3 regions of the Paeniglutamicibacter kerguelensis genome follow, and region 2 is predicted to be linked to each of the others. Evidence: riboswitches for the same ligand, from Rfam matches in the RefSeq annotation. Region 2 holds a riboswitch; each other region holds the start of a gene.
What was found. A riboswitch is a leader RNA that binds a small molecule or an ion and turns the genes downstream of it on or off. The one in region 2 is predicted to bind S-adenosylmethionine.
Positions count from the first base shown of each region.

Region 1 (7,217 bases), 220 kb from region 2:
GGTGAAGTACGAAGGCAACATGAACCTGATCGTTGTGGCCACCGCCCTGGGCTTCGGCATGTTCCCGATCGTCGCACCAAACATCTACGCGTCGTTCCCGGATTGGTTTGTCACGATCTTCCACTCGGGAATCAGTTCCTCGGCCATCATGGCGATCCTGCTGAACCTGCTGTTCAACCACTTCAAGATCCGGGGCAACAAGCCGACATCCGTCATGGCCGAAGCCAGCAACCGGAGGATCTCCTCGGCCTTGCTCACCGACCTGCACGATGGAGACTACGTTTCCGACGGAAAGCTTTACGACGCCAAGGCCCGGGAAATACCCTGCACCGGCTAGTCTCGCTTTTCATCGCATGACGGCAGGCCGCCGATCCCTTGGTTCCATGGGATCGGCGGCCTTCGGGGATTCCCGTTGGATCCCGGCCCGCCGGTGCATCAGGGCGCCGAGGTCCGGGCCGGGGAATCCATCGGGGCGCGCAGGGAACCGTAGCGCTCCATCCGGTGCCAGCGCAGGCGCACCCCGGCCAGTGCGGTGACCACCGACTGGATCACCACCAGGTACATCAGCTGCCGGTACACGAATTGCTGCAGCGGCAACGTCCACAGGGCGCGCAGCGGTTCGCGGTCGAGCCGGAACGCGTAAGCGGCCATGATGAACTGGATCAGCAGGAAGATTCCCCAGACCACGGCAATCCGGACGGGATCCAGGAACACCAGTCCGTAGATGGCGAAGACGTCGACAACGGGCGCGAAGAGCGGAAGCAGCACCTGGAAGACCAGCAGGTAGCCAAGCCCCCGGCGCCCCAGCTTCCCGGCCGCACCCGACTGCACGACGGCCCCGCGGTGCTTCCACATGGCCTGCAGCGTGCCGTAGCACCAGCGGTAGCGCTGCTTCCAGAGGGCCCCGAGGGTCGCCGGGGCCTCGGTCCAGGCCCGGGCGTCGTCCTCGTAGACGACCCGCCAGCCGCCGCGGCACAGCGCCATGGTCAGGTCGGTGTCCTCGGCGAGGGTGTCGTTGCTGACACCGCCCACCCGGGCCAGGGCCTCGCGGCGGAACGCGCCGATCGCCCCGGGGACGGTGGGCATGCATTCGGCGACGTCGAACAGGCGCCTGTCCAGGTTGAATCCGACGACGTACTCAATGTGCTGCCACGCGCCGAGGATGCCGCCGCGGTTGGCGATCTTGGTGTTGCCCGAGATGGCGCCCACCCGCGGCTCGGCGAAGCGCTGGATGAGCACGTGGACGGTGTCGGGCTCGAAGACCGTGTCTCCGTCGACCATCACCACCAGGTCGTGGCGGGCCGCGGCGATCCCGGCGTTCAGCGCCGAGGGCTTTCCGCCGTTCTCCTTGCGGATGATTTCGACGTTGGGCAATCCGAGCGCCTCGACGATGTCAGCGGTGCCGTCGCTCGACCCGTCGTCGACGACGATGATCTGGACCGGATGGGTCGAGGCGGCGATGGACCGCACAGCCGCCTCGATGCCCGCCGATTCGTTGTAGGCGGGGACGATCACGCTGACCGGTTCGGCGATCTCGGTGCGCAGCGGCAGTTCGAACCAACCGCGGTTCCGATCCGCCTCGCGGCCCCTCCGAACGGCCCGGTTGTGCCGGGCGGCGACCACCATCACGAGCACCGCCCTGGCCAGCGTCACGGCCCCGGCCGCGACGAGCGCCCAGGATATGGCCGTGACGAACACATCGGTGAACCGGACACCCCAGACAAACACGGTTCCGATGACGAAGTCCGCGAAGGATGCCTGCCGGGTGCTGTCCACGCCTATCGAGTCGCCGACCGTGGTGAAGCGGTGCCCGGACTCCGCCTGCTGTCCAAGCACCGCGGACAGCGCCTCGACGGTCTGGGACCGAGTTCCCCCGCCGTCGTGCATCACGACCACCTGCCCCCGGGCCTCCGGCCGCAGCAGGCGATCGGCAATCACCTCGGACCCCGGAGCCTGCTCGTCTCCGCTGTCGAGCGTGCCCAGCACGGCGAGGAAACCTTCGTCCGCCGCCGCGTCCATGGCAGACCACTGTCCGTCGGTGACGGCCGTATTGTCCGTGCTGTGCGGAGGGCGCAACAGCGACGGCGATTGGCCGGTGATCCCCGCAACCACCTTCTGGGCACCCCGGATCTCGAGCTGGCGCCGCCAGGAGGGTGCCGCGGAAAGGTCGGCGTTCGTGAGTGTCTGGGTGCCGATCTCGTGCCCCTCGGCTGCCATGCGCCGGAGCAACTCGGGGTGCTTGATCGCCGAGCTGCCGGTCACGAAGAAGGTGGCGTGGACCCCGTGCTCCCGCAGGACATCGAGGATCCGGGGCGTCCAGGCCGGGTCGGGTCCGTCGTCGAAGGTCAGGGCCACGGTGTGGCCGGAGGGGCCGGCCGTGCGGACGCCCTCCCCGCGGGCATCAATGACCGGGCGACCTTCGGTGACCGCCGCGGGGACGTTCCCGGTGGCGTTGCTTGCCGGGGCGGGGCGATCGCCGATGCCGGCCAGGTGGTTCATGTATCCCTGGACGGCCAGCGACAGCCCGAGGGTCAGCACGACGACGACCATGAGAAACCAGTGTGCTCCGATGCCGCCGCTGCGGGCGGCCCGGCGTCCGGTGCTCACGGGCGGAGCCCCCCGGTGGGCTTGGCCTGGCCGGTGTCGCCGTGTCCGGGGGCGGTTGCGCTGCGGCCAGGTGCGCTCTGGCTCTTTCCGCGGGTTGCCTGCTCGCTGCCGGGGCTCGGGGTGGCGCTCACGGGATCCGGGCTCGGCTCGGCCGGCGCGTCCGTGGTTTCACCGGGATCGGCTGCGCCGGAGGGTGCGGTGGAGGGTGCGGTGGAGGGTGCGGTGGCTTCGGCTGTGGAGGAGGGCGCAGCGGGGCCAGTGGCCTTCTCCGCGGTGTTCTCGGCCGCCGCGGTATTGTCGGCGGTGCCGGGTGCCGCCGCCGGCGATTCCTCGGCACGCGCCGGCGCGGATCCGGGCGTCGGACCCGGTTTCGTGGCGGTTTCCGGCCCTGCCTCCGCCGGCTTTGCGGGCATAGGCAGGTTCGGGGCCGCAATCGTAGAGCCGCCGAGGAAGGCGACCAGGAACAGCAACACATACACCGACATCAGCCCCAGTGCCACCACTCCGGTTTTCTTGAGCCGCAGCAGGCGTCTGCCGGATGGGTCGACGAAGACGGGTTCGCTTGTTGCGGCGGACGGTACTCGGTCAGGGGTTTCGCTAAGAGCTGGCATCGGTGACCAACGATAATGCATGCCGACAAAGGTCACAAAATGGTCACGGCAGCGGGGACGGCCGTGCGAAGCCAGCTATTCCGGTCCCGACATGGCCCGCTACGGCACGAGCATGACCTTGATGGATTTTCGCTCGTCCATGGCTTTGTAGGCCTCAGGGGCCTGCTCCAGGCCCATCACCGTGTCAAAGACCAGCCCGGGATTGATGGCCCCGGACAGCACGTCCTCCAGCAATTCGGGCAGGTAGGCCCGGGTGCTGGCGGCCCCGCCAGCCACCGAGATGTTCTTGGAGAACAGCACCGAGATCGGCAGCGGGTCATGCCCATGCGGCACACCGACGAAGCCCAGCGCACCACCGGGCCGGGTGCAGGCCAGCGCCTGTTCCATCGATTCGGCGGTGCCCACGCATTCGAGCACCGAGTCGGCCAGCACTCCCCCGAGCAGCTCGCGCACCTTGGCTGCGGCTTCCTCCCCGCGTTCGGCGACCACCTCGGTGGCCCCGAATTCGCGGGCCAGCGCCGCCCGGTCGGCAGGCCTGGACATGGCAATGATCCGGGTGGCGCCCAGCCGCTTGGCCGCCAGCACCCCGCTCAGGCCCACCGCGCCGTCGCCGACCACCACGACGCTGCGGCCCGGTGCCACCTTGGCCCCGAGCGCCGCATGGTGTCCAGTGCCCATCACGTCCGAGAGAGCAAGCAGCGACTTGGCCAGTGCCTCGTCCGGGTTGCCCACGCCCGGGACCGGCACCAGGGTGCCATCGGCGTTGGGAACGCGCACCGCCTCGCCCTGGCCGCCGTCCACCGGCAGCCCGTGCTCGTCGGTCCCGCCCCAGACGGCCCGGTGCTCGCAGGCCACTTGGACGCCGTTGCGGCATGGCGGGCAGTTCCCGCAGCTATTGGCCCAGGGGGCAACCACGAAGTCCCCAACCTTCAGCGTCTCCACCTTGTCCCCGATTTCGGTGACGACGCCGATGAATTCGTGGCCGATGCGCCGTGGCTTCGGGATCTGGTTGACCCCGCGGTACGGCCACAGGTCCGATCCGCAGACGCAGGCGGCAGTGACCTTGACCAGCGCGTCTGTGTCGGCGAGCAGTTCCGGGTCCGGGCAGTCTTCGACGCGGATGTCCCGCGGTCCATGGATCAGGGTGGCTCGCATGGTGTACCTCCGGAAGCTGGGGTTGGGTGTCTGTTCTTCTCAGCCTATGCCTCCGGCCGGGTACACGTCCTCCTGCCAAGCGATGACGGATTGTTGCGGTTCCTGACTCAGCGGTGGCGAAGTGTCCGTTCACCAACGTATGGTTGGAACAGCTTCACGAATTCTGGTTGCTTATGGCAAAGCTCCGACTGACCAGGTACCAACCCCATTGTTGTACGGCGGGTGGTTCGGATGACGAAGCGGCCTTCGCACGCATTCCTGCGGCGGGGGCAAGGACAACCAGCTTCAAGGATCGTGCCCCATCATGACTAGCCACCTTCACACAGCACCCGCAACCTCCGCCAATCCCCTGCCGCGCTTTGCCGGCGATTGGATCACCGCCTGGCTCGACCACGACCCCGGCACCGGGCTCCTGCAGCTCGGCGCCGGACCGTCCGAATGGCTGTTGCAGGCCGTCGCGCCGGAGAAACTCGCAGCCGCATTGGAGGGGCGCGGCCCCGTCGAGGTGCAGTTCAACCCGGAGCTTCTGGTGCTGCTGTTGCCCGGAGCCTTCTCCTCGGCCGGAACCTCGTTCTTCAGGTTGCGCGGCTGACGTTCCAGTACCCCCATCCGTACTGGACCGCCGGCCGCCGTTCTGGACCTCCGCTCCCTTAAATGTCCAGCACCAGGCGCCGGCCCTTGCACCGTGAAACACATATCATCATGGTCTCCCCGGCCTTGCGCTCCTCGTCGCTGAGCAGCGAGTCGCGGTGGTCTACCTCCCCGGAAACCACCGGGGTTTCGCAGGTGCCGCAGATGCCCTCGCGGCAGGAATTCAGGACCATGATGCCCGCTTCCTCCAGCGCGCCGAGGATGCTGGTGCCCACCGGCACGTTCACCTCCAGGCCGCCGGTGGTCTCCACCGTGAACTCGTGGTCCCCGGCCGCCGGCGCGCTCGCGGCAGGGTCAGCAACAAATCGCTCGAACCGGTAGCGACCGGAATCCTGCCAGCCGGCGGCGAAGCCGGATATGAAATCCAGCAGCGGGCCGGGACCGCACACATAGGTGTGGAAGCCGGCCGTGGGGTCCCCGAGCAGCTCCGGGAGCGGGTAGAACCCGGATTCGTCGTCGGCGTGCAGGTGCACCTTGCTCCCGTAGGCGGCCAACTCGTTGGTGAACGCCATGGAGCTGCGGCTGCGCCCCAGGTAGACCAACCGCCACGGCACGCCGGAGTCCTCGGCGGCGCGCAGCATGGGCAGGATGGGCGTGATGCCGATGCCGCCGGCGATGAACAGGTACTCGGGCGCCGGTGCCAGCTCGAAGTTGTTGCGCGGGTGCCGCACCTTGATCCGTGCCCCGGGGCGCAGGTCCTCGTGGATGTAGGCCGATCCGCCGCGCCCCGCCGGTTCTCGCAGCACGCCCAGGCGCCAACGCTTGTCGCCCGGCGCCGAACACAGCGAATACTGGCGCAACAGCCCGTTGGGGAGCAGGACGTCAATGTGCGAGCCCGGGCTCCAGTCCGGCAGGGCCAGGCCCGCCGGGTGGGCCAGCTCCAGGGAGACCACCGAACCGGATTCGCGGTTGATCCCCGCCACCTCCACGTCGAAGAAACCGTCCTCGGAAACGAGGATTCCCCCTTGCGGGTCTTCAACGACGGGCTGTTCGCTTGTGCTGATCACGATGCACCTCCAGTGCTGTGTATTTCAAGGCTGTGGTTATGCGGGGTGGTTGTGGTGGTTTCCGAGGGGACGGGCGGCGGGCCGAATACGTCCAGGGCCGCCAGCACCGCCAGCGAGGCCTCGCGCGGGGCGATGCTCACGCGCACCCCGGACCCGGCGAAGGCGCGCACCGACAACCCGTGTGCCGCGCACATCCGTTCGATGCCCGAGGCCGGCACGTCGGTCTCCGGGATCCAGAGGAAGTTTCCTCCGCTGGGCGGGATGCGGTAGCCGCGGGCGGTGAGTTCCCGGTGCAGGAACCCGCGTTCGGCCAGGACCGCTTCCACGGTGTCGCGCAGGTGGCCGGCATCCTCCAGGGCCGCCACGGCCCCGGCCTCCGCCACGGCGCTGAGCCCGAAGGGAGGCGCCACGGCACGGATAGCCTGGATGACCCCTTCCTGTGCCAGCAGGTAGCCCGCCCGCACCCCCGCTAGCCCGTAGGCCTTGGAAAAGGTCCGCAGGATGGCCAGGTTCGGGTGCTCCTGCAGCAATTGCAGCGTGTCCCCTGGGTTGCCGGAAAACTCGAGGTAGGCCTCGTCGAGCACCACCAGCACGTGCCCGGGCACCGTGTCGAGGAAGGAGCGGATCTCCCCGAGGTCCAGCTCCGTCCCGGTGGGGTTGTTCGGGCTACACAGCAGCACCACCGTCGTGCGTTCGGTGACGGCGGCGGCCATGGCCCCGAGGTCATGGCGGTGCGCCGCATCAAGCGGCACCTCGACGCGTTCGGCTCCGGCCAGGGTGACAAGGATCGGATAGGCCTCGTAGCTGCGCCATGCGTAGAGCACCTCGTCCCCCGGGCCGGCGAATGCGTTGAAGATTTGCCCCAGCAGCGCCAGCGACCCGGCGCCCACCGCCACCCGGGTGTCGGACACCCCGAGTCGTTCGGCCAGGGCCGCCACCAGCCGGTCCCCGGCCAGGCTCGGATACCTGTTGGCGCCTTGCACGCTGGCGACCATGGCCTCGACGGCCGCCGGCGAGGGCGGCATCCACGATTCGTTGGAGGATGCCACCCACCGGACCGTTCCGGCGGACGCCGACCGCGAGTAGCCGGGCAGCCGGCCCACCAGGGGCCGCGGTTCGGGAGTCGATATTGCGGTCAGTGATACTGCGGTGTTCAGTCTGTGGCCGTTCATCTGATCTTTCCCTG
Region 1 is NZ_JAGIOF010000001.1:115,470-122,686, reverse strand. Features, by position in the region: gene JOF47_RS00545 (nucleobase:cation symporter-2 family protein) at 1-337, shown strand, start outside; gene JOF47_RS00540 (bifunctional polysaccharide deacetylase/glycosyltransferase family 2 protein) at 436-2,607, opposite strand; gene JOF47_RS00535 (hypothetical protein) at 2,604-3,218, opposite strand; gene JOF47_RS00530 (zinc-dependent alcohol dehydrogenase family protein) at 3,318-4,373, opposite strand; SAM riboswitch class IV at 4,526-4,655, shown strand; gene JOF47_RS00525 (hypothetical protein) at 4,678-4,965, shown strand; gene JOF47_RS00520 (PDR/VanB family oxidoreductase) at 5,024-6,031, opposite strand; gene JOF47_RS00515 (histidinol-phosphate transaminase) at 6,028-7,203, opposite strand.
Region 1: another riboswitch for S-adenosylmethionine. It lies ahead of JOF47_RS00525 (hypothetical protein); the one in region 2 lies ahead of JOF47_RS01595 (methylenetetrahydrofolate reductase).

Region 2 (9,316 bases):
TGTATAGGAAGTGCCACCATGAAACTGCACCACAGCAAGACCTTTGCCGGATCCGCCGCGCTGTTGATCGGAGCGGCCGTACTTTTGTCGGGATGTTCCTCCAGTACCCCGACCACTACCAGCCCTTCGGCCACCACCGCGCCGTCCAGCATGGCACCGTCCAGCATGGCACCTTCCTCGCCCGTCGCCGGAACCCCGGATTTGAAGACGGCGGAGTCCGCAAAGGGAACCATTGTCGTGGACGGCAAGGGTATGAGCCTGTACTTCTTCACAAAGGACACCAAGGACACCAAGGTCAGCGCCTGCACCGGCGAATGCCTGGCCGCGTGGCCCATCGCCGTGGCAAGCAGCGAAACCCCTGTGATCGAGGGAGTCACCGGCAAGGTCGGCACCATCACCAGCCCCGATGGAAAGCTGCAGCTCACCCTTAACGGCATGCCGCTGTACTACTTCGCGCAGGACACCAAGCCCGGTGACATCCTGGGACAGGACGTCAAGGAAGTTTGGTACCTGGCTGCTCCTGACGGATCGATGATCGAGTAGAGCGTGTGAGGTAGATCAAGTGAGAGGTCTGGCGCACACCCCCACCCGCTAGAATGGGGGGACACCCCTCAAACCGCACCCTGGGAGACTTCTGTGAGCCAGACCGTCCTTGATCGCGTCCCGATTCGTCGCGCCCTGATTTCTGTTTACGACAAGACCGGGCTGGAGGAACTGGCTGCGGGCCTGCACGCTGCCGGCGTAAAGCTGGTGTCCACTGGCTCCACCGCCAAGCGCATTGCAGCAGCCGGAATCCCTGTGTCCGAGGTCGAAGAAGTCACCGGCTCCCCGGAAATGCTTGACGGCCGCGTCAAGACCCTGCACCCGCGCGTGCATGGCGGCATCCTTGCAGACCGCCGCGTCCCGGCGCACATGCAGACCCTGGCCGACATGGAGATCGAGACCTTCGACCTGGTCGTTGTGAACCTCTACCCGTTCGTGGAGACCGTCCGCTCCGGCGCCGAAGGCGACGCCGTTGTGGAACAGATCGACATCGGTGGGCCGGCCATGGTGCGCTCGGCGGCCAAGAACCACGCAGCGGTTTCCATCGTGGTCGACCCGGCAGCCTACGGTGCGGTTGTCAAGGCAGCGGCCGAGGGCGGCTTCGACCTGAAGACCCGCCAGCGCCTGGCCGCCAAGGCCTTCGCACACACCGCCGCCTACGACACGGCCGTCGCCTCCTGGACCGCGGCACAGTTCCTCGACGAAGACGGCGACGGCTTCATCGACTGGCCCGCATACACCGGCCTGGCCCTGGAGCGTTCCGAGGTCCTGCGCTACGGCGAAAACCCGCACCAGCAGGCAGCCCTGTACGTTGACAAGGCCGCCCCGGCCGGCATCGCGCAGGCCGACCAGCTGCACGGCAAGGCCATGAGCTACAACAACTACGTCGACGCCGACGCCGCACTGCGCGCGGCCTTCGACTTCGAGCAGCCTGCCGTTGCCGTCATCAAGCACGCCAACCCGTGCGGCGTGGCAGTGGCCTCGGCAGACGCCGTCGACCCGATCGCCGACGCGCACGCCAAGGCCCACGCCACCGATCCGCTCTCCGCCTTCGGCGGCGTCATCGCGGCAAACCGCCCGGTGACGGCGGCCATGGCCAACACGGTCAAGGACATCTTCACCGAGGTTGTCATCGCACCGGCCTTCGACGCCGAAGCGGTTGAGATCCTCTCCAAGAAGAAGAACATCCGCCTGCTGGCCCTGCCGGAGGGCTATGGCCGCTACCCGGCGGAAATCCGCCAGGTTTCCGGCGGCGTGCTGGTACAGCTCAGCGACAAGGTCGATGCCGAGGGTGACAACCCGGCGAACTGGACCCTTGCCGCCGGCGAGGCCGCCGACGAGGCGACCCTTGCCGACTTGGTCTTCGCCTGGACCGCCGTGCGTGCCGCGAAGTCCAATGCCATCCTGCTGGCCAACAACGGTGCTGCAGTTGGCATCGGCATGGGCCAGGTCAACCGCGTGGACTCCTGTAAGCTCGCCGTCGAGCGTGCCAACACCCTTGGCGTGAAGATCGAATCCAAGGTCGACGCCGCAGGCGGTGCCGCCGGAACCGGCGATGCAGTCTCCGCGCAGCGCTCCCACGGTGCCGTTGCGGCATCGGATGCGTTCTTCCCGTTCGCCGACGGCCTGCAGATTCTCATCGACGCCGGCGTGCGCGCCGTCGTGCAGCCGGGTGGCTCGGTTCGCGATGAAGAGGTCATTGCCGCGGCCAACGCAGCCGGCATCACCATGTACTTCACCGGGGCGCGTCACTTCTTCCACTAGGGGAGTGCTCGACCGGAAACCGGCGCGGGGCGCCTGCCGCGGATCATCTGATCCGTGGCAGGCGCCCCGCCTCGTTTGCTGCGAAAAACCAGTACCCAAGCCGGATTTCAGTTACTTGGAAGTAACTGAAGTTCGGCGGTGCGGCGAAATGTATGCTTGCTCACATTGGGCGCATATTCGGTGTCGTTCAACCATTTCATCTGGTCCTAAAAGGTGGTTTTGGGGTCGAATTCGGGTAGGTTGGGGATGTTGAGATCAGTTCGGACCACCCGTATCCGTAAGACCGTTCAGGGAGACGCCTCACCTATGGCCAAGATTATCTATACCCACACCGACGAAGCTCCGATGTTGGCAACCCACTCATTCCTGCCGATTGTCGAAGCGTACGCTTCGACCGCGGGTGTAGAGATTGAGACGCGCGACATCTCGTTGGCAGGCCGCATTATTTCCACCTTCGGTGACTATCTCACCGCGGAGCAGCAGATTCCCGACGCTCTGGCCGAGCTCGGTGCCCTGGCCAAGAGCCCGGATGCAAACATCATCAAGCTGCCGAACATTTCGGCCTCCATCCCGCAGCTCAAGGCAGCCATTGCCGAACTGCAGGCCGCCGGCTATGCACTGCCGGATTACCCGGACAACCCGTCTTCGGACGAGGAAACCGACATCCGCGCCCGCTACGACAAGATCAAGGGTTCCGCAGTGAACCCGGTGCTGCGCGAAGGCAACTCCGATCGCCGCGCACCGTTGAGCGTGAAGAACTACGCCCGCAAGAACCCGCACTCCATGGGTGCCTGGACCGCGGACTCGAAGACCAACGTCGTCACCATGAGCGAAGACGACTTCCGTTCCAACGAGAAGTCCGTTGTCATCAACAAGGACCAGAACATCTCCATCCGCTTTGTCGGCGAAGACGGCGAAGTCAAGGTCCTGAAGAAGGGCTTCCCGGTCCTCAAAGACGAAATCATCGACGGCACCGTCATGCACGCCGCCTCGCTGGGCAAGTTCCTGAAGGACGCCGTTGCCCGCGCCAAGGCCGATGACGTGCTCTTCTCGGCACACCTGAAGGCCACCATGATGAAGGTCTCCGACCCGATCATCTTCGGCCACGTCGTCAAGGCGTACTTCTCCGAGCTCTTCGAGGTCTACGGCGAGCAGCTTGCAGCAGCAGGGCTGAATCCGAACAACGGCCTGGCAGCAATCCTCGGCGGGCTCGACGAGCTGGCCGACGATGTCCGCACCGGCGTCGAGGCACTGATCGCCAAGGGCTTCGAAGAAGGCCCGGCCCTGGCCATGGTCGACTCGGACAAGGGCATCACCAACCTGCACGTCCCGTCGGACGTCATCGTCGATGCGTCGATGCCGGCAATGATCCGCTCCTCGGGCCACATGTGGGGCGCCGACGGCAAGGAAGCCGACACCCTGGCCGTCCTGCCGGATTCCTCCTACTCGGGCATCTACCAGGTCGTCATCGATGACTGCCGTGCCAACGGCGCTTACGATCCGACCACCATGGGCACCGTCCCGAACGTGGGCCTGATGGCCCAGGCGGCCGAGGAATACGGATCCCACGACAAGACCTTCGAGATCAAGGCCGCCGGCCACGTCCAGATCCTGGACGCCAGCGATGCCGTGCTGATCGAACACCAGGTCTTCCCGGGCGACATCTGGCGCGCCTGCCAGACCAAGGACGTGCCGGTGCGCGACTGGGTCAAGCTGGCCGTCAACCGTGCCCGGGCCTCGCAGACCCCGGCCGTCTTCTGGCTGGATGCGACCCGCGCGCACGACTCCGTGCTGATCGGCAAGGTCAACGAGTACCTCAAGGACCACGACACCGAGGGCCTGGTCATCGAGATCCTGTCGCCGGTCGAGGCCACCCAGTACACCATCGATCGCATCCGCCGCGGCGAGGACACCATCTCGGTGTCCGGCAACGTGCTGCGCGACTACCTCACCGACCTGTTCCCGATCCTCGAATTGGGCACCAGCGCCAAGATGCTTTCCATCGTGCCGCTGATCGCCGGTGGCGGACTGTTCGAAACCGGCGCCGGTGGCTCGGCCCCGAAGCACGTCCAGCAGCTGGTGGCCGAAAACCACCTGCGCTGGGATTCCCTCGGCGAGTTCTTGGCCCTGGCCGTTTCCTTCGAGCACCTGGCCAACACCTCGGACAACGCGCGTGCGCAGATCCTGGCGGACACCCTGGACGCCGCAACCGGCACCTTCCTGCTGGAGAACAAGTCTCCCAAGCGCAAGGCCGGCGAGCTGGACAACCGCGGCAGCCACTTCTACCTGGCCAAGTACTGGGCAGAGGAACTGGCCGCACAGACCAAGGACGCCGAGCTGGCAGCGGCCTTCAATGCCGTTTCCGAGGCGCTGGGCGGCAACGAGGAAGCCATCGTGGCCGAGCTCGCAGCCGTGCAGGGTGCCCCCGTCGACATGGGCGGCTACTACCGCCCGGTCGAGGAAAAGGTCGCAGCCATCATGCGCCCGAGCGTCACGCTGAACACCGCGCTGGAACTGCTCAAGAAGTAGCCTTCCGGTCGCACCGCACCACGGCGGGTCGCCTTCCCCTGAGGGGGACTGGCGGCCCGCCGTTGGCGTATGCGCAGCGGCGTCCGCAGCATGGCGGGGCCTGAGCCGGGACGGGGGGCTAGAGCCCCCGTCCGACCTCCCACAGCCCCTCGGAGGTCCCGGTCAGCAAGGCGTTCACCGAGACGGCCTGCGCGTCGGTGAACGAGGCGATGTAGTCGACGATCGCCCGGGCCCGCCCGAGCCTTTCGATCTCGCCGTTACCGGCTTGCGCAAACTGCCCGGGCGACTGGGCCCGGAGCAGGCGGTACTCGCCGGTTGCGGCCTCGACCGAATCCAGCAGCCTGCGCGGCGCCCGGGCCGCGTCGTCGCGATCCTCGAGCCACGCGTGCAGGCCCTCGGCCAGGGAAGCGATGATGCGGGTTTGCCCGCGCTGGTACACGGCCAGGTCGGAACGCTCCAGCACAAAGCGCGAGTGCACGAACTTGAGCACGACCACGTCGTGCCAGGCTTCGTCGGCCAGGCGGACGTGCCCGCTGCGGACCGTGGGGTCCTTCTCCACCGCAATGGAGGCCTGGAGCCGGTTGATCCACCGCCGCGTGAATCCCGTGACGGCGCGGTCCGCCTCGATCCCGCCGTTGTAGGGAACCGCAAGCAGCCCCTCGACCAGGTCGTGGCCGACGCGCCTCACCGAGGCGCGGAAGGCCTCGGCGTTGGCGATCCAAGGATCCTTTGCCGCGACGTGACGCCAGGTGCGCTCCAGTGCATGACCGGGCCTGCGTGTATCCAAGTCGGTGTCTTCGATTCGGGCCAGCTGCGTGCCCGAATCGAGCCATGCCCGCAGCTCGGCGGACACCGTGGTGTATTGCAGCACCCCGGCCCGGTAGAAGTCGTCCAGGTCGTGCACTGCGTAGGCGATGTCGTCGGCGATGTCCATCACCGAACACTCCAGGGTCTGTTGGTACTTCGAAATGCCGGGGAACACGGAGAGCACATCGTGCATCTCTTCGGCTTCGATGTCATAGGCCGAGAATTTGTGGGCCCCGATGCTGCCGACGGAGCCCACGCCGCGGGGCAGCATCTCCGGGGCGCCTGCGGGCCGCGACCGCCATTCGTTGCGGGTCCACGGGTACTTGAGCACCGCCGCGCGCACGGCCTTGGTGAGGTTCAGCCCCCGCGGCGTCGCGTCGCAGCTGTCCAGCGCGGTGAGGATGCGGAAGCTCTGGGCGTTGCCCTCGAAGCCGTCCGGCAGCCCGAGCGTCTGGCGGGCCACGCGATCGAGTTCCTGCTCGCCCAAGTGTCCGAAGGGAGGGTGCCCCATGTCGTGTGCCGCCGCGGCGGCCTGAACCACCACGGGGTCGCAACCGCCCAGCCCGGCCACGAGCTTCCGGGTGGGCTCGTCCGCGTTGATCAGCCCGATGGCGATGGAGCGGGCCACGGCGGAGACCTTGAGCGAGTGCGTCAGCCGGTTGTGCACCACGGTCCCGGCGCCCGCCTGCGGGATCACTTGGGTCACCGCGGAGAGCCGCGAGAAGTAGGGAGAGAACCTGATGCGCTCGATGTCGACGCGGAATTCGTCTTCGCCGGCCCGGGTCTCCTCGAGGATCGAGCGGTCGCGTCCGCCGGACTGGTGGGTTTTCTGCCTGGTATCCATGGTGGATCCAGCCTAGAGGATTGGTTCGCGGCGATCGGGCAGGGCGCGTTGTCCCTGTTTGCGTGCCGCAACGGGCCGCCGACCGGAGGGTTTCCGGTGCTGCAGGTCGGGAGCCCGCAAGCTGCCGGGCCTAGGCTTCACAATCACTTCATGAAACCGCCGGAAAGACTTGAAAACCAGCGAAAATCCCTGAACTGACGGTGATTTTGGATTTCCGGCCCGCGTAACAATCTGACCGGTGGCCAAGTGCAGGATGACAAAAATTCGTCATGTGAAGTGTTTTTGCCCCGCGTGACGCGGGTCCCGGCCGGCGCCTTGCACCGTCCTTGAAACGTGGAACATGATGAATGCATCAACCATCAAGAGCGGCTGAGAGATCTGGCTCGTTGACGCCGCAGCAACCATCATCCGATGGAAATCCCTTCTGGGAGTTCATGTCGGTGAGGGTGCTAAGGCCAGAAGCGATGGAGCCGCTTCAAAACCTGCTCACCATCGCCGCAGTTTTCCGTTCCGGATGACTGGGGCTTTTGTGGCGTACCTTGGGGCCTCCCTCGTTTAGACGAGGAGTCACACATGAGCATTACACCGTCCGCGGCCCCGCCGTCACTGTCCTATGAGCTGTACCCGCCGGTGAACCGCGACGCGACCGAGGGCGTTTTCAACAGCATCGAGGCGCTTCAGGCCACGAACCCCGACTACGTGTCGGTCACCTACTCGGGGACCCACGCACGCCGCCGGGCCTCGCTGGAACTGATCGAACACCTCATCCAGAACACCAGGCTGCGCCCGCTGGCACACCTGACCTGTGTGGGGGAGAGCCGCCAGTCCCTCGAGAACCTGATCCGCCACTTCATCTCGCTCGGGGTCCGCGGGGTCCTGGCGCTTCGCGGCGACCTGCCCACCGATCCGGACGGCTGGCGCGGGGAGTTCCCCTTCGCCCGCTACCTGATCGAACTGATCCGCGAGGTCGAAACCGAGCACTCGGCGGCGCTGGCCGGCGGGCGGCTGGGGGTCGGCGTGGCGGCCTACCCGATCCAGCACCCCGAATCCCCGTCGTTCGAGCACGACGTGGAGGTCTTGCTCGCCAAGGAACGCTCGGGGGCAAATTATGCGATCACCCAGGTGTACTTCCGGCCCGAGGAATACACCAACCTGGTTGACGCAGCACGCCGCGCAGGGGTTGGCATCCCGATTATTCCGGGGGTCATCCCGCTGAATTCGCTCAAACGGCTCAACAGGCTGGCCTCGATGACGGGGGTTGAACCGGACCCAATCCTTGCGCATGCGCTGGAAACGGCAAGCAGCGATGCCGAACGCCACTACATCGGGGTCAACGCCGCCGTCACGCTGGCCCGGCGCGCCTTCGACGACGGAGCCCCGGGCGTCCACCTCTACACCTTCAACGACCACCGCGGTTCCCTCGACGTCATCGAACGGCTCGAGCTGCCCCGCACCCGGGCCCAAGTCAGCAACTCCTGGGCCGCCCGCGCAGCCGTCTAGGCGCCCCGGACCTTCAACACTTTTCCAACACTTACAACACTTTCAACACCCAAGGAGAAACACCATGACGAAGCCAACCTTCCCGGCAGCATCCATCCTCGGCTACCCGCGCATCGGACCGAACCGCGAGCTCAAGAAGGCCCTCGAAGCGCACTGGGCCAACCGCACCGACGAGGCCACCCTGCACGCCGCGGCCCGCGAGCTGCAGCAGGCCAACCTGGCCAAGCTGACCACCCTGGGCCTGGGCGCCACCGACGCCTCGCTGCCCGGCGACTTCGCCTACTACGACCAGGTCCTGGACGCCACCGTGGCGCTTTCCTCCCTGCCCACCCGCTTCGCGGACCTTGCAGATGCCGACGGCACCATCAACACGGCCGCCTCGTTTGTGCTGGCCCGCGGCGACGAGTCCCGCGCCCCGCTGGAAATGACCAAGTGGTTCGACACCAACTACCACTACCTGGTCCCGGAGATCGGTGAGAACACCCCGATCGCGGCCAACGCCAAGCCGCTGGTTGAAAGCTTCAAGGCCCACGCGGCCAACGGAAACACCATCCGCCCCACGCTGGTCGGTCCCATCACCTACCTGCTGCTGGCCAAGGCCGAGGACGGCGCCGCAGCGGGCTTCGACCCGCTGACCCGCATCGACGAGGTCGTCGCCGCCTACGCACGGATCCTTACCGAGCTTGCCGCCGCCGGTGCCCCGTGGGTGCAGATCGATGAGCCGGCACTTGTCACCGACCGCGGCGCCGAGCTCGCAGTTCCCGGCGCGCTGGCAGAGTCCGTCTATACCAGGCTCGCCGCCGCCACCGAACGCCCGGCCCTCTTTGTCACCTTCGGCTACGGAACCGCCGGGGACGTGACCCGCCCGGGTGCCGCCCAGGGCCTGCTGGCCCGCGCCGGCGTCGAGGCCGTGCACGCGGACCTGGTCCGCGGACTGGCCCCGAAGGCCGAATTCCTCGACGACCTCGCCGGCTCCACCCTGGTGGCCGGCATCGTCGACTCCCGCAACATCTGGCGCAACAACCTCGCCGCCTCGCTAAACGTCCTGAAGTCCCTGCGCACCGAGGTCCAGACGTCCAACGGCATCCTCGCCGTGGGCACCGCCACCTCGCTGCAGCACGTCCCGCACGACGTCGCCCTGGAAAACAACCTGCCGGCGCACCTGCCGGCATGGCTGGCCTTCGCCAACCAGAAGGTCGCCGAGGTCATCACCCTGGCCAAGGGCCTGGCGCAGGGCGAATCCGCGATCGCCGCCGAGCTGTCCGCCGCCGAATCGGCGATCAACCACCGGGCGGCATTCGCCGGCACCACCGTTGCCGCGGTCCGCGA
Region 2 is NZ_JAGIOF010000001.1:338,998-348,313, forward strand. Features, by position in the region: gene JOF47_RS01575 (COG4315 family predicted lipoprotein) at 19-543, shown strand; gene purH (bifunctional phosphoribosylaminoimidazolecarboxamide formyltransferase/IMP cyclohydrolase) at 637-2,307, shown strand; gene JOF47_RS01585 (NADP-dependent isocitrate dehydrogenase) at 2,614-4,836, shown strand; gene JOF47_RS01590 (deoxyguanosinetriphosphate triphosphohydrolase family protein) at 4,955-6,487, opposite strand; SAM riboswitch class I at 6,841-6,958, shown strand; gene JOF47_RS01595 (methylenetetrahydrofolate reductase) at 7,061-7,987, shown strand; gene metE (5-methyltetrahydropteroyltriglutamate--homocysteine S-methyltransferase) at 8,052-9,316, shown strand, end outside.

Region 3 (7,217 bases), on a different contig from region 2:
TCGTCCTGGTGATGTTGGGCAGCAAGAACGCCGATGGAAATGCACGGTTCCTGCTGGCACTGCTGGCCTTGACCTGCACGGGGATGTCGTGGCTGCTCGTGCACACGTTGTTTACGCTGCGCTATGCGGTGATTTACTACGACGGAGCGCCCGGTGGCATCGACTTCAACCAGAAGGAACCGCCGCAATACACCGATTTTGCCTACATGGCGTTCAGCATGGGCATGACTTATCAGGTGTCGGACACAAACATCACCTCACGTGTGATGCGATCGGCAGCGCTGCGCCACAGCCTGCTGGCGTTTGTGTTTGGCACGGGAATCCTGGCCACCACCATCAACCTGGTCGTCAGCCTGGCCCCGTAACGGGTGCCCCGGTTCGAGTCCGGGCCTTGAAAGATCCCGCTTGACTTGGCGGGACGGGGATCCCGGCATGGCTGGGATCCCCGTCGGAAACGCAGTTGGTTGCGCTGGACTTCGGGCGCTGGGCAACCAGTGGGGCAGTGCCCGCTAGCCGACCTTTGCGGCGGAGAGCCGGTAGTTGGCGGCCTTGTGCGATTCCTGGACGCGGTCGCCCTTGCCGAAGAGCTTGTTGCGCAGCGTGCCCTCGACATATTCGCTCTGGTATGCGCCGCGGGCCTGGAGCTCCGGAACAACGAACTCAACGACGTCCTCGAACGTGCCGGGAGTGATGGCATAGGCGAGGTTGAAGCCGTCGACGTCGGTTTCCGCGACCCAGTCGATGAGCTTTTCCGCCACCTCGGCCCCGGAACCAACGGTGATCGGGCCGAAGCCGCCGACGCCCACCCATTCGGCAAGCTGGCGAATCGTCCAGGGGTTGCCGTCATCGCCGCTGGCCTTCTGGAACGTTGCAACGGAGGACTGGATGGCGTTTGATTTCACGTTGTCGCCGATGACGTCGTCGGGACCGTACGTGGACAGGTCGACACCCATCCAGCCGGAAATCAGCGCCAGGGCGCCGTCTATGTCGGCGTAGGACTTGTAGTCCTCGAACTTCGCTTCGGCGCTGGCGCTGTCGGGGCCGGTGACGATGGTCTGCATGGCGTAGATGCGCACGTCGTAGCGGCCACGGCCCGCGGCCTCTGCGGCATCGCGGATCTTGGTGACGGTTTCCTTGAGGATTTCCTTGGTCGGCGAGGTCACGAAGACTGCCTCAGCGTTTTCCGAGGCGAACTTCAGGCCACGCGGAGAGGCGCCGGCTTGGAACACCACGGGTGTGCGCTGCGGGCTCGGCTCGGTGATCGCGATGCCGGGGACCTTGAAGTACTTGCCCTCGTGCTTGATCTCATGGACCTTGGTCGGGTCGGTGAAGATGCCGCGTTCGACGTCGCGCACCACCGCGTCCTCTTCCCACGAACCCTCAAGAAGCTTGTAGATGACTTCCATGTATTCATCGGCGTGGTTGTAACGCTCGTCGTGTTCCAGCTGGTCTTCCTGGCCCATGTTCCGTGCCGCGGAGGGCAGGTATCCGGTGACGACGTTCCAGCCGACGCGTCCCTTGGTGAGGTGGTCAAGCGTGGCCAGGCGACGGGCAAACGGGTACGGGTGCTCGTAGGCGGTGCCGGCGGTGACGCCGAATCCCAGGTGTTCGGTCACGGCGGCCATGGCGGAGACGAGCATCATTGGATCGTTGACGGGAACCTGGGTTCCGGCACGCAACGGCACCTCGTTGGAACCGCCGAAGACATCGTAGGTGCCCAGCACATCGGCGATGAAGATGCCGTCGAACTTTCCCTTTTCCAGGGTCTTGGCAAGATCGGTCCAGTAGGACAGGTCCTTGTAGCGTGCGGACTGGTCCTTCGGGTGCTTCCACAGCCCGGGAGATTGGTGACCGACGCAGTTCATGTCGAAGGCATTGAAACGGATCTGGCGTTGTGCGGAAGTCGTGCTCATGATGTTCCTTTGCAGGGGTAGGGGGAATCGCGGGTCGCCAAAGCGATCCAATTCAAGGAAGGTTGTCGAAACAGAAAGGCCTTAGTAGCCGGCTGTTCCGGTGGTTGAGCCGAGGTCGCCGACGGCGTTGAGGCGCTTGGGAGCGGTTCCGTTGACCTCGTAGTCGCCAACGATGCGTGCCTTGTAGATTGCGGGATTGTGGGTGGCAACCGTGCGTGCGTTTCGCCAATGACGGTCCATGTTGCAGCCCTTGGCCGTTGCCGAGGCCCCAAGTCCGTCAAAGAGTTTGGTCGCTGCCGCGAGCGCCATCGGCTGGACGATCGTTTGCGCTCGATCAGCGGCCAGTTCGCACACCGCGAAGCGCTCGGCCGGGCTGAGCGAATCATCGCCGAGGGCGATTTCAATTTCCGCGACGGCGGCCAAGACAATGGAATCCGTGGCGAAGGCGGCAGCCGAAATTTCGCCGACCAGCTGCAGGACCTGCGGTTCGTTTCGGATCGGGACACCCGTTCCGGTGCTGAACGTTCGGGTCCGCGCCTGCACCGCCGATCGCACGTCGTTCAGCGCCGCACGCGTGATTCCGGCCTGCACGGCAAGCAGCACCAGCTGGAAGATCGCGGATTCCGGGTCGTTGATTTGCTGTTCCTCCGGCAACAATGTGTCGACCGGAACATCCTGGAATGTCGTGGAGCCCGTCCCGGTGAGCTGTTGGCCGAACCCGTCCCAGTCGTCGTAGATCTTGACGCCGGAGCGCTGCGTGGAAACCAGGGCAATCTGGCGGCCGGCAAGATTCGGGTGGGAGGCTGCCACTGCAACCCAGTCCGCATAGATGGTGCCGGTGCAATAGTATTTTTCACCGGTCACGAACCATCGTTCCCCGCGCTGCTCCAGCGTGGTGTTGAGCGAGCCCAAGGTGTTTCCGCCGCGTTCGGTGTAGGCGTTGCCGACGATCTGGCCCGCGGCGATTCTTTCGGTCCAGCGGCTGCGCACGGCGGCGTCCTGCAGCATGAGCGCCGATTCGACGAAAGCGATGTGTGCACGCCATAGGTGCGCCACTTGCGAATCCGCCTCGGCAAGTTCGATGAGCAGGCGGAAAAGGTCGCTCAGGCTTGCGCCATAGCCGCCCTCGCTGACCGGAATCCGCAGGGCACCGAAACGCTCGCGGTTGAGCCAACCGACCTGCTCGAAAGGGAGCGTCCGAGTGGCATCGCGCTCGCTGGCGCCTTCCGCAATCCGGGCAAACACCGGTCGGAAAACCGCGGCCAGCTCATCGTAGTGCCCGCTTCGCGGAACACCCGGCGTCAGCTTGAGCAGGTGTCGAGCCGGCGCATTGCTTGCGAGGGCTTCCAGTGAAACGGGCCCAAAAATATTTGGGTCAGTATCAACATCGAAGGTGTGCAGGTGTGACTCAGCGACCATGATTGGTTCTCCATCGACTCTGGCGTGAGCACCTACCGCCCAATTAAGGGGAGGGGTTGCTGCGGCGTCATTGAGCCAGATCTCTCGGCCGCTCTGGATGGTTGTTGTTCATATTTCTACAAGGTTGCGTAGCACTGCGCAAATGAATGGCGTCACATTTGTACTTTGATCGACCCCTGGGCTCATTGTTGCTTCATGTAAAAACCTCCGGGAAGATCAATACGTTGCCTCAGAGGAAAACTTCCGGAAAATGACTGCTTCATGATCGGGTCTGGGTGAGGTGATTGGTTGCGGTGCCACCATTGGCCGCGGACAGGGTTTCCAGTCGGCCGGTCAGGACCATGATCTGGCGTGAGAGCGCCATGACCCGGATCCTCTTGAAGGTGGCATTCATGCGGATCGCCGGCATCTTCTTCACCCTGGGATGACTGATCTCGCACTTGTGCGGTGTGGCCGGTTTGTCATGGACTTGGGTGGCCTTCGCGCCGGCGAGCGTCTTCTCGACCAGTTTCTGCTGGGGCAGCAGGTAGGCGGCGAAGATCCGATCCAGTTCCCAGACCTCGTTGAGCAGTTCCGATTCGGCCGGTATGTCATAGCGGAGGTAGCCGACCTGCTCACGGACCCGGGACCAGGTCTTCTGCTCCACGTGGGCGTCGTCGCTCTTGTTCCCGGAGCGCGAACGGGTGAACGTGACCCGGCGTTCGTCGCAGGAGTTTTTCAGTTCGCGGATGATGAATTCGCTGCCGTTGTACATCCAATCCGCGGATCGGGTAGGGCAGCGACCGGGCCAGCAGGTCGATCCCGGTCACGATATTGCGGTGCGCGCGGTTCTTCACGTACGTGTTGACGGTCCACCCGGTGAACACATCGGTGAGAGTGGTTGAATACAGGAACTCGCCCTTGAGGCTGTGTCCGCAGTGGGCGACGGTGTCGATTTCGGAGAACTCCGGTTCCTGCTCCATGGGCTTGCCCGACCAGCGCACCGGGATCTCCGAACGCAGCAGCGCCCCGGGCCGGGTGGAGGACAGTACCGAGGGGTACCGGGGCTCGCGCAGCGGCTTCAGATACCGGTCAATGCTCGCCGCTGACATGAACAGCAGATCGCGACGGACCTCGTCGGTGAACAACTCGGACTGCGTCCCGAGTTCCCCGAAGCGCTCCAGCCGCTCGAGTTCCTCGGCCATGATGGGTGCCAGGTATTTGCCGCAGGGTTCCCCGCGGAACGTCCAGATCCGGCCCAGCAGCGTGATGGCGGAGGGCCCGTATTTTCGGGGCCGCCGCTTGGAAATGGACACCGGAGCGGCACGTCCCGGCTTCCGCACTTCGGCGGCCAGGCGTCGGCGGGCGTTGGCCCGGGACGATCCGGTCGACGCGCACAGGTAGTAAAGCATCACCCCCTTCTGGCTTTGGTTCCCTTCGCGTACTCGACGGTAAAGCCACCAACGACCTGTTGCCGGGTTTCCATCAACAGCCCCTGTTTAATCACCGCAGCCCACCGTGCTGCCCGCACCGATGGCCAGAGTTTTCGCGAGCATGAACAGTGATTCAACGCGCCCCCTTGAATCACCCCGGGTTCACAGATAGCCTGAGCGAAACGAGCAGGTCACCAAGCTGTATTTCACCCTGCTCCCCTCCTGATCCTCCACTTTTCATCCACGCCGAAAGGACACCCGATGGGTAGTGTTGGCTTGCTCTACGTTGGTGCAGTTCTCTTCATTAACGGACTCATGCTGCTGGGAAAGATCCCCGGCAAATCGGCCGCAGTCATGAACTTCTTCGTGGGGGCCATGCAGGTCGTTTTCCCCACAATCATCCTGTCGCAGGCCAACGGCGACCCGGCCGTCATCCTCGGAGCCTCGGGCCTGTATCTCTTCGGCTTCACCTATCTATACGTCGGGCTCAACCAGGTCTTTGGCCTTCCCGGCGAGGGGCTGGGCTGGTTTTCTCTGTTTGTCGCCTTCGTTGCCGTTGTCTTTGGAGTCTTGCAATTCATCCAGGTCGAGGATCCTTTGTTCGGAGTGATCTGGTTTATTTGGGCCATCTTGTGGACCCTTTTCTTCTTGCTTCTGGCCCTGGGAAAGGATTCGCTGAACGACTTTACCGGCTGGTTCACGATTATCGTCGCGCATATCACCGGCACCATTCCGGCCTTGCTATTGCTGACCGGGAATTACACCACCGGGCCGGGCGAAGCCGTGGGCCTTGCCGTGATCGGCGTTCTGGCAATCCTGGCCTCCTACGCACTATCCCGCCGCAAGATGCCTGACGGCACCAACAGTTCGGTCGCGCCTGCAACCTCCGCAGGCCACTAGTTCCGGTACCCATCGAGAGGACTTTTCATGCCGCTGTACGACTTCCGTTGCCCCGAAGGAACAGTATTTGAATCCGCATTCCCCATGACAACGGTGCCGGATTCCACGACGTGTCCCGAGTGCCGGCAACAGGCACGGCGCCAGATGAGTTCGCCCCGCCTTTCAATCGCCAACACCGCCGAATTCAAACTCATTGATTCGACGAAACGCAGCGCGCACGAACCGGAAGTGGTCACGGGCCGCACAGGGGCGACAAAACAGGCAACCCGTTACACCCACAATCCCCTGCACCAAAAGCTTCCGCGCCCCTGACCGGATGCCGGATCCCCCGCCCAAGTACGACATCGTTTAAGGAGAAGCACCATGCCAGAAGTGATATTTCCGCTCGATTCGACCAAGAAGTTCGAGGATCAGGAAAAACTCGGCCACAACCGTTGGCACCCGGAAATTCCCCCGGTGGCCACCGTCAAGGCCGGCGACGTGTTCCGCGTCGATTGCCGCGAGTGGTTTGACGGGGCCATCAAAAACGATGACTCCGCCCAGGACATTCTCGATGCACCGCTGTTGACCGTGCACAAGCTGTCCGGCCCGTTCGCCGTGGAGGGGGCCAAGCCGGGCGACCTCTTGATTGTCGACATCCTTGACGTGGGACCCATTCCACAGGAGGACAGCGGACCGCTGGCCGGCCAAGGGTGGGGCTACACCGGCATCTTCTCCAAGAACAACGGCGGCGGCTTCCTGACGGACCAGTTCCCCGACGCCTACAAGGCAATTTGGGACTTCACGGGACAGGTCGCGACCTCTCGGCACGTTCCGGAAGTATCCTTCGAAGGCCTCATCCACCCGGGCCTGATGGGCACCGCCCCGTCGGCGGCGCTTTTGGCCAAGTGGAACAAGCGGGAGGGCGATCTCATCGCCACCGATCCCCACCGAGTCCCGCCGCTGGCACTTCCGCCGGAGGCCGAGCACGCCGTGCTCGGCGGAGTTCCGGCCAGCGAATGGGGCCGGGTTGGCTCCGAAGCGGCCCGCACCGCACCGCCGCGTGAAAACGGCGGAAACCAGGACATCAAGAATCTTTCCAAGGGTTCGCGGATCTTCTATCCGGTGTTCGTTGACGGCGCGAACCTGTCCCTGGGCGATCTGCACTTCTCCCAGGGCGACGGCGAAATCACGTTCTGTGGCGCGATCGAAATGGGCGGCTTCATCGACCTGCGGGTGGACATCATCCGCGGCGGCATGGACACGTACGGCGTATCGGAGAATGCCATCTTCATGCCGGGCCGCGTCGATCCGCAGTTCAGCGAATGGATCGCGTTCTCCGGTACCTCGGTCACCCTCGACGGGGAGCAGCGCTACCTGGATTCGCACCTGTCCTACCAGCGCGCGTGCCTCCACGCGATCGACTACCTGACGAAGTTCGGGTACTCCCGCGAGCAGGCCTACCTGCTTCTGGGCGCGGCCCCGATCGAGGGCCGGCTCTCGGGCGTCGTTGACATCCCGAACTCCTGCTCGACGGTCTACCTGCCCACGGCAATGTTCAACTTCGACGTCCGGCCGTCGGCGAGCGGGCCGC
Region 3 is NZ_JAGIOF010000004.1:336,212-343,428, forward strand. Features, by position in the region: gene JOF47_RS20860 (DUF1345 domain-containing protein) at 1-365, shown strand, start outside; gene JOF47_RS20865 (LLM class flavin-dependent oxidoreductase) at 510-1,913, opposite strand; gene JOF47_RS20870 (acyl-CoA dehydrogenase family protein) at 1,995-3,332, opposite strand; SAM riboswitch class I at 3,340-3,436, opposite strand; gene JOF47_RS20875 (hypothetical protein) at 3,592-3,978, opposite strand; gene JOF47_RS20880 (hypothetical protein) at 3,947-4,723, opposite strand; gene JOF47_RS20885 (AmiS/UreI family transporter) at 5,006-5,644, shown strand; gene JOF47_RS20890 (FmdB family zinc ribbon protein) at 5,672-5,956, shown strand; gene fmdA (formamidase) at 6,008-7,217, shown strand, end outside.
Region 3: another riboswitch for S-adenosylmethionine. It lies ahead of JOF47_RS20870 (acyl-CoA dehydrogenase family protein); the one in region 2 lies ahead of JOF47_RS01595 (methylenetetrahydrofolate reductase).